2 regions of the Streptomyces sp. NPDC051963 genome follow, and region 1 is predicted to be linked to the other one. Evidence: riboswitches for the same ligand, from Rfam matches in the RefSeq annotation. Region 1 holds a riboswitch; the other holds the start of a gene.
What was found. Region 1 has a riboswitch for S-adenosylmethionine ahead of thrC (threonine synthase). Riboswitches for the same ligand answer to the same signal wherever they lie in the genome.

Region 1 (7,704 bases):
GCGGCCCTCGGCGAGGCCGCCGGTGCGGACGTCGTGGCCGAGGGCGACGGGGACGCCGCCGATCTTCGCGGTGAGCAGGTCGCGCAGCGGTACGTCGCGCCAGCCGAGGTTGGCCGAGTAGGACGCGATGCCTCGCGCCTCGTCGACTATGCCGGGCACGGCGACGCCGGCCGCGGCCGCGGGCTCGCCGAAGCTCTGTTCGCCGTGGGCCCGTAGCTCCGCGGCGAAGTCGAGGATGCTCTCGACGACGGCGTCGGGTCCGCGGTCGCGGCCGGTCGCGCGGCGGGCCCGGTGCAGCAACTCGCCCTTCGCCCCTACCAGGGCGGCCTTCATCCCGGTGCCGCCCACGTCGAGGGCGATGACATGTCTCACGGGGGACAGTGTGGCCCGTGGACCCGGAAGAGGTCTAGTCCACTTACGTGGTGTAGACCTTATGGCTGAGTTTCGAAAGTTTTCGCGATGGTGGGGCAGGAGAGCAGTGCGGCGGCGTAAGAGGACAGGGGCGATCGCGGTGGTGTCCGCTCTGGGCATGACGGCGGTGCTCGGCGGCTGCGGCCTGGGCAGTGATTCGGAGGACGTCACCCTGAAGCTGGTCGCCGCCGACTACGGCGACAGCGCGGCCAACAGCTCCGAGAAGTACTGGGGCAAGCTGGTCGAGGAGTACGAGGCCGAGCACCCCGGCGTGCGGATCGACGTCAGCGTCTACTCCTGGAACGACGTCGACCGCAAGGTCAAGGAGCTGGTCGACGCCGGCAAGGCGCCGGACATGGCCCAGATCGGCGCGTACGCCGACTACGCGGACAAGAACCTGCTCTACCGCGCCGACGACCTGCTCTCCATCACCACCCAGGCCGGCTTCGCCTCGCAGCTCGCCAAGGCGGGGCAGGTGAACGGGGTGCAGTACGGCATGCCCTTCGCCGCCTCCACCCGGCTGCTCTTCTACAACAAGACCCTCTTCAAGGACGCCGGCCTCACCCCGCCGGCCACCTGGGACGAGCTCGCCGCGGACGCCGCGGCGCTGAAGGCGGACGGCGTGAAGTACCCGTACGCCCTGCCGCTGGGCTCGGAGGAGGCGCAGGCCGAGACCATGCAGTGGCTGCTCAGCGGGGGTGGCGGCTACACCGACGGCTACGGCATCTACGGCATCGACTCGCCGGAGAACGTCGACACCTTCACCTGGCTCAAGGACGAACTGGTCGGCAAGGGCCTGACCGGGCCCGTCGCGCCGGGCGAGCTGAACCGCGCCGACGCCTTCGCCGCGTTCGCGAAGGGGGACGTCGGCATGCTCAACGGGCACCCCTCGCTGATGAAGATGGCCGCGAAGAAGGGCGTCGACTACGGCATGGTGCCGATGCCCGGCGTCGACGGTGAGAGCGAGGCCACGATGGGCGTCGCCGACTGGATGACGGCGTTCAAGGAGAACGGGCATGCGGAGGAGGTCGGCGACTTCCTCGACTTCGTGTACGCCGAGAAGAACGTGCTGGACTTCTCGCGCGAGTACGACCTGCTGCCGGTCACGACGGCCGCGTCCGCGACGATGTCGGAGGCCGAGCAGGACGCCGATCTCAAGCCGTTCCTGGACGAGTTGCCGCTTTCCGAGCTGTACCCGGTCGGCAAGACCTCCTGGGCCGAGGTCAGCGCGGCCGTCAAGAAGCGGATCGGCCAGGCCGTGTCCTCCGCCGGCAATCCCTCGGCGGTGCTGTCCCAGCTCCAGGCGACGGCCGCGTCGGCGGCGAACGCGGAGTAGCTCCGCGTGCCCGCGCCCACTGTCGGTGCCGGGGGATAGCGTGCGGGGCATGGAGCAGCTGGGCCGCAGGGAGCAGGACATCCTCGCGCTCGAACGCCGGGGGTTTCCGGGGCCGGGCGCGAAGGAGCGGGCGATCCGGGAGGAGCTGGGGTTGGCGCCGGTGCGGTATTTCCAGCTGCTGAACGCTTTGCTGGACGACCCGAGGGCACTGGCCCACGACCCGGTGACGGTGAACAGGTTGCGAAGGGTGCGGGACGCTCGGCGCGGTGAGCGGTGAGGGTCCGTTGGGGCGGCAGGTTGTGTGTCGGCTGCGGGCCGGTGGGGGCTTGTCGCGCAGTTCCCCGCGCCCCTGTCGGGGCGCTGCGGTCGGCCTCTCTCGATAAGGTCGCCCTATGGGCAGCCCCGTGGATTCGAACCCCGACCCCTTGCCGATCCCCGTCACCCAGTCCGGCCGTGCCGGGCTCGCCGCCATTCTCGACCGGCCCGGTGCGGCGCTGATTGCGCTTGACTTCGATGGGACGCTTGCGCCGATCGTGGCGGATCCGGAGAAGGCGCGGGCGCATTCGGAGGCGGTGCCGGTGTTGGCGGCGCTCGCCCCGAAGGTGGCCGCTGTTGCGGTGATCACCGGGCGGCCTGCCGGTGTCGCCGTTCGGAACGGGGGCTTCTCCGGGGTTCCTGGGCTGGAGCGTCTTGTCGTCCTCGGGCACTACGGTGCCGAGCGCTGGGATGCCGCCACCGACACCGTCACCGCGCCGCCCGCGCACCCCGGTGTCGCCGCGGTGCGCGAGGAGCTGCCGGGGCTGCTGGACGGGACCAATGCCTGGGTCGAGGAGAAGGGGGGCCGGGCGGTTGCCGTGCACACGCGGCGGGCCACCGATCCGCAGGCCACCTTCGAGGCCCTTCGGGAGCCTCTCGCCGAGCTCGCCGCCGGCCATGGCCTGATCGTCGAGCCCGGCCGGCTGGTCCTCGAACTCCGGCCGCCCGGTATGGACAAGGGCGTGGCGCTCACCGACTTCGCCCGCGAGATCGCCGCCGAGTCCGTGCTCTACGCCGGCGACGACCTCGGCGACCTCCCCGCCTACGCCGCCGTCGACAAGCTCCGCTCGGACGGCACCCCGGGTCTGCTCGTGTGCAGCGGCAGCGACGAGGTGACCGAGCTGAGGGAACGGGCGGATCTGGTGGTGGACGGTCCGGCAGGGGTCGTACGGCTACTGGCGGGGCTGGCGGCCCACATCGGGTAGGGCACCCAGCTGGTCCAGGAACCACTGAGCCGGGGGCAGTGAAGTCGCCGCGGCCGCAAGGCGTTTCGTCCGCTCGCCCCGCTCCCCGACCGGCATGGTCAGCGCCTCGTACAACGCCTCGGCCGTGCCCGTCACGTCGTAAGGGTTCACGACGATCGCGTCCTCGCCCAGCTCCTCGTACGCCCCCGCCTCACGGGACAGCACCAGCACACACCCCTCGTCGGAGACGACCGGCACCTCCTTGGCGACCAGGTTCATGCCGTCCCGGATCGGGTTGACCAGCGCGACGTCAGCGAGCCGGTACGCCGCCAGCGACCGGGCGAAGTCGTCCTTGACGTGCAGTACCACCGGCGTCCAACCCGGCGTTCCGTACGCGGAGTTGATCTCGTCGGCCAGCTGTTGGACCTCCGCCGTGTACTCCCGGTACACGGCGAGATCCTGCCGCGACGGATACGCGAACGCGACATGCACGACCCGCTCCCGCAGCTCGTGGTGGTCGTCGAGCAGCTGCTGGTAGGCAAGCAGCCCGCGGACGATGTTCTTCGACAGCTCGGTGCGGTCGACCCGGACGATCGTCCTGCGGCCCTCGCCGATCTCCGCCCGCAGTGCGGCCATGCGCTCCTCGACGTCCGCCTGGTGCGAGCGGACCCGCAGGAAGTCGGCGTCGGCGCCCAGCCCGTGCACACCGACCCGGGTGTCGCCGAGCCCGCCGGCGACGGCATCGGCGCACGCGGTGAACGCGTCCGCCCAGCGCCGGGTGAGGAAGCCCAGCCGGTCCGCGCCGAGCATCCCGCGCAGCACCTGCTCGGCGATGTCGTCGGGCAGCATGCGGAAGTAGTCGACCGGCGCCCACGGGGTGTGCGAGAAGTGGCCGATGCGCAGGTCGGGGCGGAGCTCGCGGAGCATCCCGGGCACCAGCGTCAGGTGATAGTCCTGCACCAGCACCGCCGCCCCGGCCCCCGCCTCCTCGGCCAGCGCCTCGGCGAACGCGCGGTTGTAGCGGACGTACGACTCCCACTGCCGCCGGAACTCCGCGTCGAACACCGGCTCCAGGGGCGTCTGGTACAGCATGTGGTGCACGAACCACAGCACGGAGTTGGCGATTCCGTTGTACGCGTCCGAGTGGACGTCGGCCGGAATGTCCAGCATCCGTACACCGGGCTCGCCGACTCCGCGCCGTACCGCCTCGCGGTCGCCGTCGCCCAGGGCCGAGCAGACCCACAGGGCGCCGACGTCCGGCCCGATCGCCGAGAGACCGGACACCAGCCCGCCGCCGCCGCGCTTGGCGTGCAGCGAGCCGTCCGGGTCGTCTGGGCGCACCTCGTACGACACCGGTCCGCGATTGGAGGCGACCAGTACCTGCGCAGCACCGAAGGTTGCAGCCATACGCCTCAACCTAGCCCAGGTCAGAACCGCTCAAACGTACGGCTCAGCCGTATACAACCGGCGGAGTCCGTTACTCCACGCTACGGTCAGGCGGCTTTGCGTGACTGGTACTCGGCGATTTCCGCCATCGGCGGCCGCTCCTCCGTGTCCACGGAGTAGGTCCGCGGCTCGAAACCGTCCTCGCCCCGCTCGAACTGCGTGAGGGAGGGGCGGATCAGATGGCCGCGGGCCAGCCGGAGCTGGGCCGTGCGGTAGATCGCGGCCGACATCCGGCCCAGGGCCTGGCCGTCCTGGTGCCGGTGCTTGCGCACGCCGACGTCGACCTGGGCGAGGGCGTCCAGGCCCACCAGGTGCAGCGCGTCGACCAGCATGCCCAGCTCCACGCCGTAGCCGACGGGGAACGGCAGCTGTTCCAGCAGGGAGCGACGGGCCGCGTACTCGCCGCCGAGGGGTTGCACGAAGCCCGCCAGTTGCGGCCAGTGCATGTTCAGCAGCGGGCGGGCCATGAGTTCGGTGACCCGGCCGCCCTGGCCTGCGGCGCCGCCGAGCGGACGGTCGTACATCCCCTTGACGAGGTCGACCTCCGGATCCGTCAGCAGCGGGCCGACGATGCCCGAGACGAAGTCCGACTTGAACTCCCGCAGATCCGCGTCGATGAAGCAGACGATGTCGCCGCTGGTGACGAGGAGCGAGCGCCACAGGACCTCGCCCTTGCCGGGGACGGCCGGAATGCCGGGCAGGATGTCGTCGCGGTGGACGACCCGGGCGCCCGCGGCGGCGGCCACCTCGGAGGTGCGGTCGGTCGATCCCGAGTCGACGACGACGATCTCGTCGACGAGCGGGACCTGGTGCATGAGGTCATGACGGATCACGGCGACGATGTCGCCGACCGTCTCCTCCTCGTTGAGCGCGGGCAGCACGACACTGACGGTCTGGTGCGTGGCGCGTTTCGCGGCGAGGATCTTGTGGAGCGGGCGATCGGTGACAGACCAGGAGCGAGTGCTCAGCCAGCGGTCAACTTCTTCCAGCACAGTAAGCGGCTCCTCACTGTCGTGGATCACCACTTATGGGCGTGTGATCCATCTCGCGGTTCGGACGACTATCTCAACTGTCCTGGCCTTCGGTTACAGTCTTGAACAACGCTGATGACCATCGCATGTCGGGGGTCGTCGGCGACCACAACCGCATAACAACCGCATACAGCTCATCCAGAGGGGCAGAGGGATACGGCCCGTTGAAGCCCCGGCAACCCTCCAGTCGGTACTCGTAGATCAGTGTTGATCGTTCTCCGCGAGGCTCCCGACTAGGGAAGGTGCCAAATCCGTCTCACGGCGAAGTGCGTCGTGAGGAAGATGAGGAGAAAGGGCCTCGCCTCACATGGCTGCGCAGACAGTTGCAAGCACCACGAACTCCGTAGACCTCGGACCCGCCGCGGCTCTCTCGTGCCGTGAATGCGGTCACCGAGTACCCCTCGGTCCGGTCTTCGCCTGCGAGGAGTGTTTCGGCCCGCTCGAGATCGCCTACGACTACTCGGCCTACGACACCGAGGAGCTCCGCAAGCGCATCGAGGCGGGACCCGCGAACATCTGGCGGTACGCACCGCTGCTGCCCGTCCCCGCGGACGTGGCCGACAAGCCCAACATCAACCCGGGCTGGACCAAGCTCGTCAAGGCCGACAACCTGGCGCGCGAACTGGGTGTCGACGCCGGCAAGCTGTTCGTGAAGGACGACTCCGGCAACCCGACGCACTCCTTCAAGGACCGCGTCGTGGCCCAGGCCATCGAGGCCGCCCGCGCCTTCGGCTTCACCACCCTCTCCTGCTCCTCCACCGGCAACCTCGCCGGTGCCGTGGGTGCCGCCGCCGCCCGCGCCGGCTTCCGCTCCTGCGTCTTCATCCCGCACGACCTGGAGCAGGGCAAGGTCGTCATGGCCGCGGTCTACGGCGGCGAGCTCGTCGGCATCGAGGGCAACTACGACGACGTGAACCGTTTCTGCTCCGAGCTGATCGGCGACCCCGCCGGCGAGGGCTGGGGCTTCGTCAACGTCAACCTGCGGCCGTACTACGCGGAAGGGTCCAAGACCCTGGCGTACGAGATCTGCGAGCAGCTCGGCTGGCAGCTCCCGGACCAGCTCGTCATCCCCATCGCGTCCGGCTCGCAGCTCACGAAGGTCGACAAGGGGCTCCAGGAGCTGATCAAGCTCGGACTGGTCGAGGACAAGCCGTACAAGATCTTCGGCGCGCAGGCCGAGGGCTGCTCGCCGGTGTCCGTCGCCTTCAAGGGCGGCCACGACGTCGTCCGGCCGCAGAAGCCGAACACGATCGCCAAGTCGCTGGCGATCGGCAACCCTGCCGACGGTCCGTATGTCCTGGACATCGCGCGTCGCACCGGTGGTGCGGTGGAGGATGTGACGGACGAGCAGGTCGTCGATGCGATTCGGCTGCTCGCCCGGACTGAGGGCATCTTCGCGGAGACCGCGGGCGGTGTGACGGTGGGCGTCACGAAGAAGCTCATCGAGGACGGTGTCCTTGACCCGACCCTCACGACCGTCGTCCTCAACACCGGTGACGGCCTCAAGACGCTGGACGCGGTGGCCGGCACGGGGCTTACGGCGACCATTCGACCCAACCTGGACTCGTTCCGGGATGCGGGTCTCGGCTGAGTCCGAACAATCGATTTCGTCTGCGGGCCGGTGGGGCTGGTCGCGCAGTTCCCCGCGCCCCTGAAGGGGCGCTGTACTGACCGGAGGTCACATCGTGAGCGTTAACGTCCGCATCCCTACCATCCTGCGCACCTACACCGGCGGTGCGGCCGAGGTCTCCGCTGAGGGGGCGACCCTCGGTGATGTCATCTCCGACCTGGAGAAGAACCACACCGGCATCGCGGCCCGCATCCTCGACGACCAGGGCAAGCTGCGCCGCTTCGTCAACGTGTACGTCAATGACGACGACGTCCGTTTCGAGCAGGGGCTTCAGACGGCGACGCCGGACGGGGTGGGTGTCTCGATCATTCCGGCGGTCGCGGGCGGCTGACTCACGCATTGTTCATCGAATGGCCCCCTCCGTGAGAGAAGCGGAGGGGGCCATTCTCTATGGTTGAGCACGGTACAGTTGGGGAACTGCCCGCGCCTTTCATGCCGGGCGCATATGAGTTCCGCCCGCACGGCCGACAAGAAGTAGCCAAAGTACGCGGGCCTTTTGCGTCATTCGCTCCTTTTATAGGGTCCGACTTGCCCTGAATTCACACAAATTCTCCCCATTTTGCCGACCGGTCGTGCCCAGAATTCTCGTCCGATTGACCTGTTGCAGACGGCAGTTGGACAGATACATTC
Region 2 (7,704 bases), on a different contig from region 1:
AGCTCGTTCAGGTCTGCCTGACCACGGGCCACGTTGTCCTGGATGGTGGAGATCTCCTTCTGGAGCTTCTCCTGCTTCTCCTTGGCCCCGTTGTACTTCTCGGTGGCCTGCTCCGCCTCTTCGTAGAGCTTGTCGACCTTGGCCTTGACCTCGTCCTTGCTCGGCTTCTCGCTCGGCGCGGCGTTGGCGGCCTGCGCGCTCAGCGCTACAGCGGCAGCGGCCGCGGTGGTCAGCACGGTCACGCGTGTGCGACTGGGCTGCTTGGGTCGACGATGGGACGCCACGGAGGCGAACTCCTTCTTGTGAGTGATCACCCGCTCGGAGGTTCGAAGCCAGACCCTAGTGACACAGCTGTGATCAGATCAAATCCCTGGGCGATAAATCCCGGTTACGGACCGCATTCTTTACCCGCAACTCACATGCGGTGATGCACGATTGACACTACGTTGCGTGACAGATCCGCCAATTCGGGCATTGAGTCTGTACGTTGACCTTCAGGACAGTCGCTTGAGAAGTACCGCAGACGCGACCGGCCGGGCGCCCGCCTTCGCGATCCCGTCGGCGACCTCGCGGTCGGTCGAGGCGACGATGACCGGACGCCCCGGCGGCTCCGCGCGCACCAGCTGGCGGATCAACTCGTCGGCGGTGACGCCCGGTTTGGAGAACAGCACCCGCACCCCGCGCGGCGGTGCGAGCAGCACCGGCGCCGCCAGCTCGGCCCCGTCGAAGACACAGGTCACCTCGGCGCCGGTCTGCGCGGCGAGCTGCGAGAGCTGCCCCAGCAGCCTCAACCGCTGCTTCTCCAGCGGCATTTGGGGATAGCCTGTCTTGGTGACGTTGTAGCCGTCGACGACCAGATGCGCCTGCGGCAGGGCCAGGAGCTGGTCGAGAATCGCGGGGTCGTTTTCGGACAACGCCCGCGCCGCGATGTCTTTCGGCGTCATTCGTCCCGGTTCGACCGCATCCACGGTCTCGGCCGGCCGCACCGACACCGGTGGCAACGCCAGCTCCCGCCGCAGCCCTTGGGCCGCGTCGAGCACGGTGTCCAGCAGCAGCCGTACGCGCATGTCCTCGACGCTGCGGCCTTCCCGGGCCGCCCTGCGCGTGGCCTCCAGCGCGGCCTCCGCCTCCCCGAGCCGCGCCTTGAGCCGCCGGGACTCGCTCTCCGCGGCGGACACCTGCGCATGCGTCTCGGTGCGTACGACCTCGACCTCGCCGTGCAGCTTGCGCAGCGCGGCCTCGCCGCGCTTGACGTCACTGAGGGCGGCGCGCAGCTTGCGATGGAGGGAGTCGGCTTCCTTCTTCGCCGCGTCCAGCTCGGTGCGCAGCCGCTCGGTCTCGGCCCGGGTGTGCTCGCGGGCCCGGTCGAGTTCGGCGCGCAGCCGTTCCAGTTCGGCGCGGCTCTCCTCGTCGGCCCGCTCGGCATCGGCCCGCTGGGCCTCCTCGCCGGCCGCGGTCACCAGCTTCACCCAGCCGGTCGGGCGCAGTACATAGGCCGCGGCCGCCACGTCGAGCGGGTCCGCGGCCGGGGGCGGCGAGCCGGAGTCGAGGGCGCCGGACAGTTCCGGCTGGGTCTCTCTGAACTTCTCGCCGATGCGCTGCCGGAACAGCGGATCGGTCTCCAGGGCGGCCGCCATCGCGTTGCCGGCGAACTTGGCCCGGCGATTGGGGGCGAAGCGTGCGTACTGCCGAAGCTGCGCGGGCAGTTCACCGACGGTCAGCCCGCCGAAACCGTCGGAGACGATCTGTACGACTCTGCGGCGCACCCCGTCGGGCAGCGGACGGTCGAGCACCTCAGCGGCGCCGTCGCCCGGCTCCCCGCCTGCACTCTCCACCATCCGTCACACCCCATCACCTGTGCGGGATCCCCGGAGCAGGGATCGCCCGTGCGGGGGCCGCTCCCATCAGGAGCCGGCGCCCGGCCTGTCCACGAGTTCCACCTGATCCACCGCGTTGCACCAGCGGCACCGCACCGATTCGATCTCCTCCGTGACCACCTCGCGCTCCTCGACCTTCGGCTCACCGGCGAGGTCGAGGTGGATGTATTCGACGACCTTCGACGAGCGGGTCACGTCGAAGCGCGTGAGATTGCCGCAGAGGGTGCAGCGCCACCGCGTCGTGGCGGTCGGCAGGGGAACCGTCATCGTGACTGTTGGCCTTCCTTCTAGTGTCCGTGACACGCCAGCTTCCCTGATGCGTGTGGCTCGTAACCCTACGGCCTGGCGCGTACTCGACGCCCGTCCGTCCGCCGGGCCCGTCCGGCGGCGAGGCGGTCTGTGCGGCTGCGTCCCGTTACGTCATGCTCTGTGGTCATGATCAGCAACTGGACCGCGTCGGCGGTCAAGGCCATCCGGACGCCGTCGGCACCGATGACGTACACCCTGATCGCCGCCTGCTGTCTGCTCTTCCTGGTCGGACCGGCGGCGGGGCTCAATCCGGTGTACGGCACCGGGGACGCGCTGCTCGCCGCCCAGCGGGACTATTTCCATCGCTGGGGGGTGGTCCCCGCAGAGCTGTTCGAGGGATCGGCTCGGGCGGTGTTCACTCCGGCCACGGCCTTGTTCCTGCACGGCAGCTGGGTGCATCTGCTGGGCAACATGCTCTTCCTCTACGTCTTCGGGGTGATGACCGAGGAACGGATGGGCCGCCTTCAGTTCACCCTCTTCTACCTCGGCTGCGGCTATCTGGCCCTGCTGGCCTACGCGTCCGCCAACGCCGACTCCGAGCAGTCCCTGGTCGGCGCCTCCGGGGCGATCTCGGCGGTCCTCGGCGCGTTCCTGTACCTGTTCCCCGGGGCCCGGGTGACCAGTCTTCTGCCGTTCCTGTTCTTCCTGCCGCTGCGCTTCCCGGCCTGGGTCGTCCTGCCCTTCTGGGCGGCGCTCCAGTGGCTGGCGGCGGCCCGCGTCTCCCAGGGCCCGAGCGTGGCGTACCTGGCCCACCTGGCGGGCTTCGGCCTCGGTCTCTGTTACGCGTGGGTCCGTTTCGGAGAAGGAAAAAGGCGCGTAGCGCGGCCTTGGAAGGGCGGTGGTGGGCGACGGGCGGACGGCTAGAGTGAGGCGCACCCCAGCGACGCCGGCCCCCGAGGGAGAGAAACAGCCGTGATCACCGCGATCGTGCTCATCAAGACCAGCGTGGACCGGATCCCCGAGATCGCGGAGTCGATCGCCGCCCTTGACTCGGTCAGCGAGGTCTTCTCCGTCACCGGCACCTACGACCTGATCGCCATGGTCCGGGTGAAGGAACACGAGGACCTGGCCGACGTCATCCCGGGCCGCATCAGCAAGATCCCCGGCGTGGAGGGTACGGACACGCACGTGGCCTTCAGGACGTACTCCCAGCACGACCTGGAGGCGGCGTTCGCCATCGGGCTCGACAACTGACGGTCGGCCACCGGTTCACGCGGACGTGTCGGGGACGCAACGTCCGTCCTCCGTGCGGTAGTTCCACCGGGCGCCGTTGCGGACGAGCTCCTTGACGGCTGTCACGAACCGCTCGACGTGCTCGTCCGGCGTGCCCGCGCCGAAGCTCACGCGGATGGCGTTGAGGGACTTCTCCCCGGGCGCCGCCTCGGGAGCGCCGCACTCGCCCTGGGTCTGCGGGTCGCTGCCGAGCAGGGTGCGGACCAGGGGGTGGGCGCAGAACAGGCCGTCGCGGACGCCGATGCCGTACTCGGCGGAGAGGGCCGCGGCGAAGTGCGAGCTGTTCCAGCCGTCGACGACGAAGGAGATGACGCCGACCCGCGGGGCGTCGTCGCCGAAGAGGGACAGGATCCTGACCTCGGGGACCTCGGCGAGCCCCGCACGCACGGTGTCGATCAGGTACTGCTCACGGGCGACCAGGGTGTCGAAGCCGACCTCGGTGAGCGCCTTGCAGGCGGAGGCGATGGAGTAGACGCCGATGACGTTCGGGGAGCCCGCCTCGTGCCGGGCGGCGGTGTCGTGCCACTCCACCTCCACTCCCCCGTCCGGGCGCCGGGTGACCTTGCGGCTGGCACCGCCACCGGCGAGGTACGGCTCGGCCGCGCGCAGCCAGTCGGCGCGGCCGGCCAGGACACCGGAGCCGAACGGGGCGTACAGCTTGTGCCCGGAGAAGGCGACCCAGTCGACATCGAGGTCCTGCACCGACACCGCGTGGTGCGGGGCCAGTTGGGCGGCGTCCAGGACGATCCGGGCGCCGTGCGCATGCGCGGCCGCGGCCAGTTCCCGCACGGGCCACAGCTCGCCGGTGACGTTCGAGGCGCCGGTGACGCAGACCAGGGCCGGGCCCTGAGGGTCACGGTCGGCCAGGGCGCGCTCCAGGGTCTCGACGGCCTGGCGCGGGGTGCGCGGCGCGTTGAGGTAGGTGACGCGGGCGTCCTGCCAGGGCAGCAGCGAGGCGTGGTGCTCGGTCTCGAAGACGAAGACCTGGCAGTCGGCGGGGAGCGCGGCGGCGAGGAGGTTCAGCGAATCCGTGGTGGACCGGGTGAAGACCACCTGGTCGTCGGCGCGGCAGTCCAGGAACTCGGCGACCGTCCCGCGGGCGTTCTCGAAGAGGTCGGTCGACAGCTGGGAGAGGTAGCCGGCGCCGCGGTGCACGCTGCCGTAGTACGGCGCATACGCCGCCACGTCGTCCCAGACGCGCTGGAGCACGGGGGCGCTGGCCGCGTAGTCGAGCGCGGCGTAGGTGACCTCGCCGCCGGTGACGAGCGGAACGGTGACATCCCTGCCGAGAACGGGCAGCGGGGCACAAATGGTCTGGACGGCGGCAGCGGTGGGGACAGACATGGGGAACTCCCGTGAGAGGCAAGGAAAGTGAAAAGGGGTACGCGGAAGGGGGGCTCTACGCCCTATCGCATTCGCTTGCTCACAGAGGACTCCTCGACGACCAGGATCCCTGGCTGCGTGAGGGATCCGCGCTTGCCGTACACCTTGCTGTGCACGGCCTGGTCTTCACCCGGGGCACCCCGCCACGGACGGAGGGTTGCCGGACAGTCGGCCGGGGCCTCATGACTGTCACTCATGACCTGGGCAGAAAAGTACGTGAAATGATCGACGTCCCGCAACCCGTGTCCGGATTGCGGGACGAGACCTTGTGGGCCGCTACTTGTTGCTCGCGGCCACCCAGCGCTCCAGCGTCAGTTTAGCCGCCCCGGAGTCGATCGACTCCGCCGCCTTCTCCATCCCGGCGCTGATCTGCTCCACGAGCGAGGTGCCGGCCGGTTCCAGGGCCACCAGCGCCGCCGCCGAGTTCAGCACCACTGCGTCCCGCACCGGGCCCGTCTCGCCGTCCAGCAGGCGCCGGGCGACCTCGGCGTTGTACGCGGAGTCCGCGCCCCGCAACGCCTCCACCGGCACCAGTTCGAGGCCGACGTCGCGCGGGTCGAAGGACTCCTCGGTGACCTTGCCGTCGCGGACGATCCACACCCGGGAGGTGGCCGTGGTGGTCAGCTCGTCCAGGCCGTCGTCGCCGCGGAACACCAGGGACGAGTTGCCGCGCTCGGCGAAGACGCCGGCCACGATCGGCGCCATCCGGAGGTCCGCGACGCCGACCGCCTGCGCCCTCACCTTCGCCGGGTTGGTCAGCGGGCCGAGGAAGTTGAACGTCGTCCGGATCCCCAACTGGCCACGCGCCGCCGCCACATGACGCAGCGCCGGATGGAACTTCACCGCGAAGCAGAAGGTGATCCCGGCGACCTCGGCGACCTCGGCGACCCGCTGCGGCGTCAGCTCCAGATTGACGCCCAGCTTCTCCAGGACGTCCGAGGCGCCGGACGCCGAGGACGCGGCCCGGTTGCCGTGCTTGACGACCTTGGCGCCCGTGCCGGCCACGACGATCGAGGACATGGTGGAGATGTTCACCGTCTTGGCGCCGTCACCGCCGGTGCCGACGATGTCGACCGTACGCCCCGGCACCTCGATCACGTTCGCGTGCTCGTACATCGCCCGGACGAGCCCGGTGATCTCCTCCACGGTCTCGCCCTTGGCGCGCAGCGCCACCGCGAACCCGGCGATCTGCGCGTCGGTGGCCTCACCACGCATGATCCGGTCCATCGCCCAGGCCGTGTCGTCGGCGCTCTGGTCCCGGCCCTCCAGCAGCCCGTTCAGCACCTCCGGCCAGGAACGGCCCGCCGCGATGTCGCCTCCAGCGGGGGTCACAGCGTTCATAGCCGCTCCTGTGGGTCGTAGAAGAGTGTGAGCCCCACCCTATCCAGCCCAGGGCAGGGCGAAGGGCCCCGTCCGTACACCGGACGGGGCCCTTCGACCGTGGCGTGGCTTGCGCGCAGCGATCAGTGGTGGCCGTGGCCGCTCGTGATCTCCTTGTACTCCTCGACGGACGGCTTGGCGATCTGGCTCTCCTCGCCGTAGTACGCCTTGCTGAGCTTGGCGCGCAGCTTCTGGGAGCCCTTCACCTTGCGCGCGACACCGTTCTCGTCGACCAGCGGGCCGATCTCGGCCGGCTCGTACTGCTCGTGAGCGGTGAGCGTGTACAGCGCGTCCTGGCTGAGCGGCTCGTGGATCTCGACGAACTCACCGTGCGGCAGGCGCTTGATGATGCCCGACTCGCGGCCGTGCAGCACCTTGTCCTTGTCCCGGCGCTGGAGGCCGAGGCAGATCCGCTTGGTGATGACGAACGCGACGACCGGGGCGACGAAGAACGCGATCCGGACGAACCAGGTGATGGCGTTGATCGACAGGTGGAAGTGGGTGGCCCAGAGGTCGTTTCCACCACCGATCAGCAGCACCATGTACCAGGTGATCCAGGCGACACCGAAGGCCGTACGGGTCGGAGCGTTGCGCGGGCGGTCCAGGATGTGGTGCTCGCGCTTGTCGCCGGTGACCCAGGACTCGATGAACGGGTAGACCGCGATCGCGACCAGGACCAGCGGGAAGATCATCAGCGGGATGAACACACCCAGGACGAGTGTGTGACCCCAGAAGTTGACCTCCCAGCCCGGCATCACACGGATCAGACCCTCGGAGAAGCCCATGTACCAGTCGGGCTGGGCGCCGGTCGACACCTGGTCCGGACGGTAGGGGCCCATGGCCCAGATCGGGTTGATCGTGGCGATCGCGGAGATGGCCGCGATGACACCGAAGACCAGGAAGAAGAAGCCTCCGGCCTTCGCCATGTACACCGGCAGCAGGGGCATGCCGACGACGTTCTTGTTGGTCCGGCCGGGGCCCGCGAACTGCGTGTGCTTGTGGTAGAAGACCAGGATCAGATGGCCGACCACCAGGCCGAGCATGATGCCCGGCAGCAGCAGGATGTGGATCGAGTAGAAGCGGGCCACGAAGTCGCCGCCCGGGAACTCGCCGCCGAAGAGGAAGAACGACAGATACGTGCCGACGATCGGCACGGACAGGATCGCGCCCTCCATGAAGCGGACACCGGTGCCGGAGAGCAGGTCGTCCGGGAGCGAGTAGCCGGTGAAGCCGGTGAACATGCCCAGGACGAACAGCAGGAAGCCGAACAGCCAGTTGACCTCACGCGGCTTGCGGAACGCGCCCGTGAAGAACACCCGCATCATGTGCACGAACATGGCGGCCAGGAAGACCAGCGCCGCCCAGTGGTGGATCTGCCGGATGAGCAGACCGCCGCGGACGTCGAAGGAGATGTGCAGCGTGGAGCTGAACGCCTCCGACATCAGCTGGCCCTGCAGCGGGATGTAACTGCCGTGGTACTCCACCTCGTTCATCGACGGGTGGAAGAACAGCGTCAGGTACA

Region 2: linked by a shared signal. The riboswitch ahead of ACIHFB_RS10280 (aminotransferase class V-fold PLP-dependent enzyme) and the one ahead of thrC (threonine synthase) in region 1 are both predicted to bind S-adenosylmethionine.

What each region holds. Positions count from the first base shown of each region.
Region 1 is NZ_JBIUCC010000008.1:142,855-150,558, forward strand. It holds gene ACIHFB_RS32050 (ROK family protein) at 1-372, opposite strand, end outside; gene ACIHFB_RS32055 (extracellular solute-binding protein) at 530-1,747, shown strand; gene ACIHFB_RS32060 (DUF3263 domain-containing protein) at 1,797-2,024, shown strand; gene otsB (trehalose-phosphatase) at 2,140-2,988, shown strand; gene ACIHFB_RS32070 (trehalose-6-phosphate synthase) at 2,956-4,374, opposite strand; gene ACIHFB_RS32075 (glucosyl-3-phosphoglycerate synthase) at 4,461-5,405, opposite strand; SAM riboswitch class I at 5,576-5,733, shown strand; gene thrC (threonine synthase) at 5,752-7,035, shown strand; gene ACIHFB_RS32085 (MoaD/ThiS family protein) at 7,130-7,405, shown strand.
Region 2 is NZ_JBIUCC010000002.1:853,242-860,945, reverse strand. It holds gene ACIHFB_RS10305 (NlpC/P60 family protein) at 1-284, opposite strand, end outside; gene ACIHFB_RS10300 (NYN domain-containing protein) at 495-1,838, opposite strand; gene ACIHFB_RS10295 (hypothetical protein) at 1,905-2,144, opposite strand; gene ACIHFB_RS10290 (rhomboid family intramembrane serine protease) at 2,313-3,050, shown strand; gene ACIHFB_RS10285 (Lrp/AsnC family transcriptional regulator) at 3,099-3,380, shown strand; gene ACIHFB_RS10280 (aminotransferase class V-fold PLP-dependent enzyme) at 3,396-4,763, opposite strand; SAM riboswitch class IV at 4,887-5,003, opposite strand; gene trpD (anthranilate phosphoribosyltransferase) at 5,079-6,143, opposite strand; gene ACIHFB_RS10270 (cytochrome bc complex cytochrome b subunit) at 6,266-7,704, opposite strand, start outside.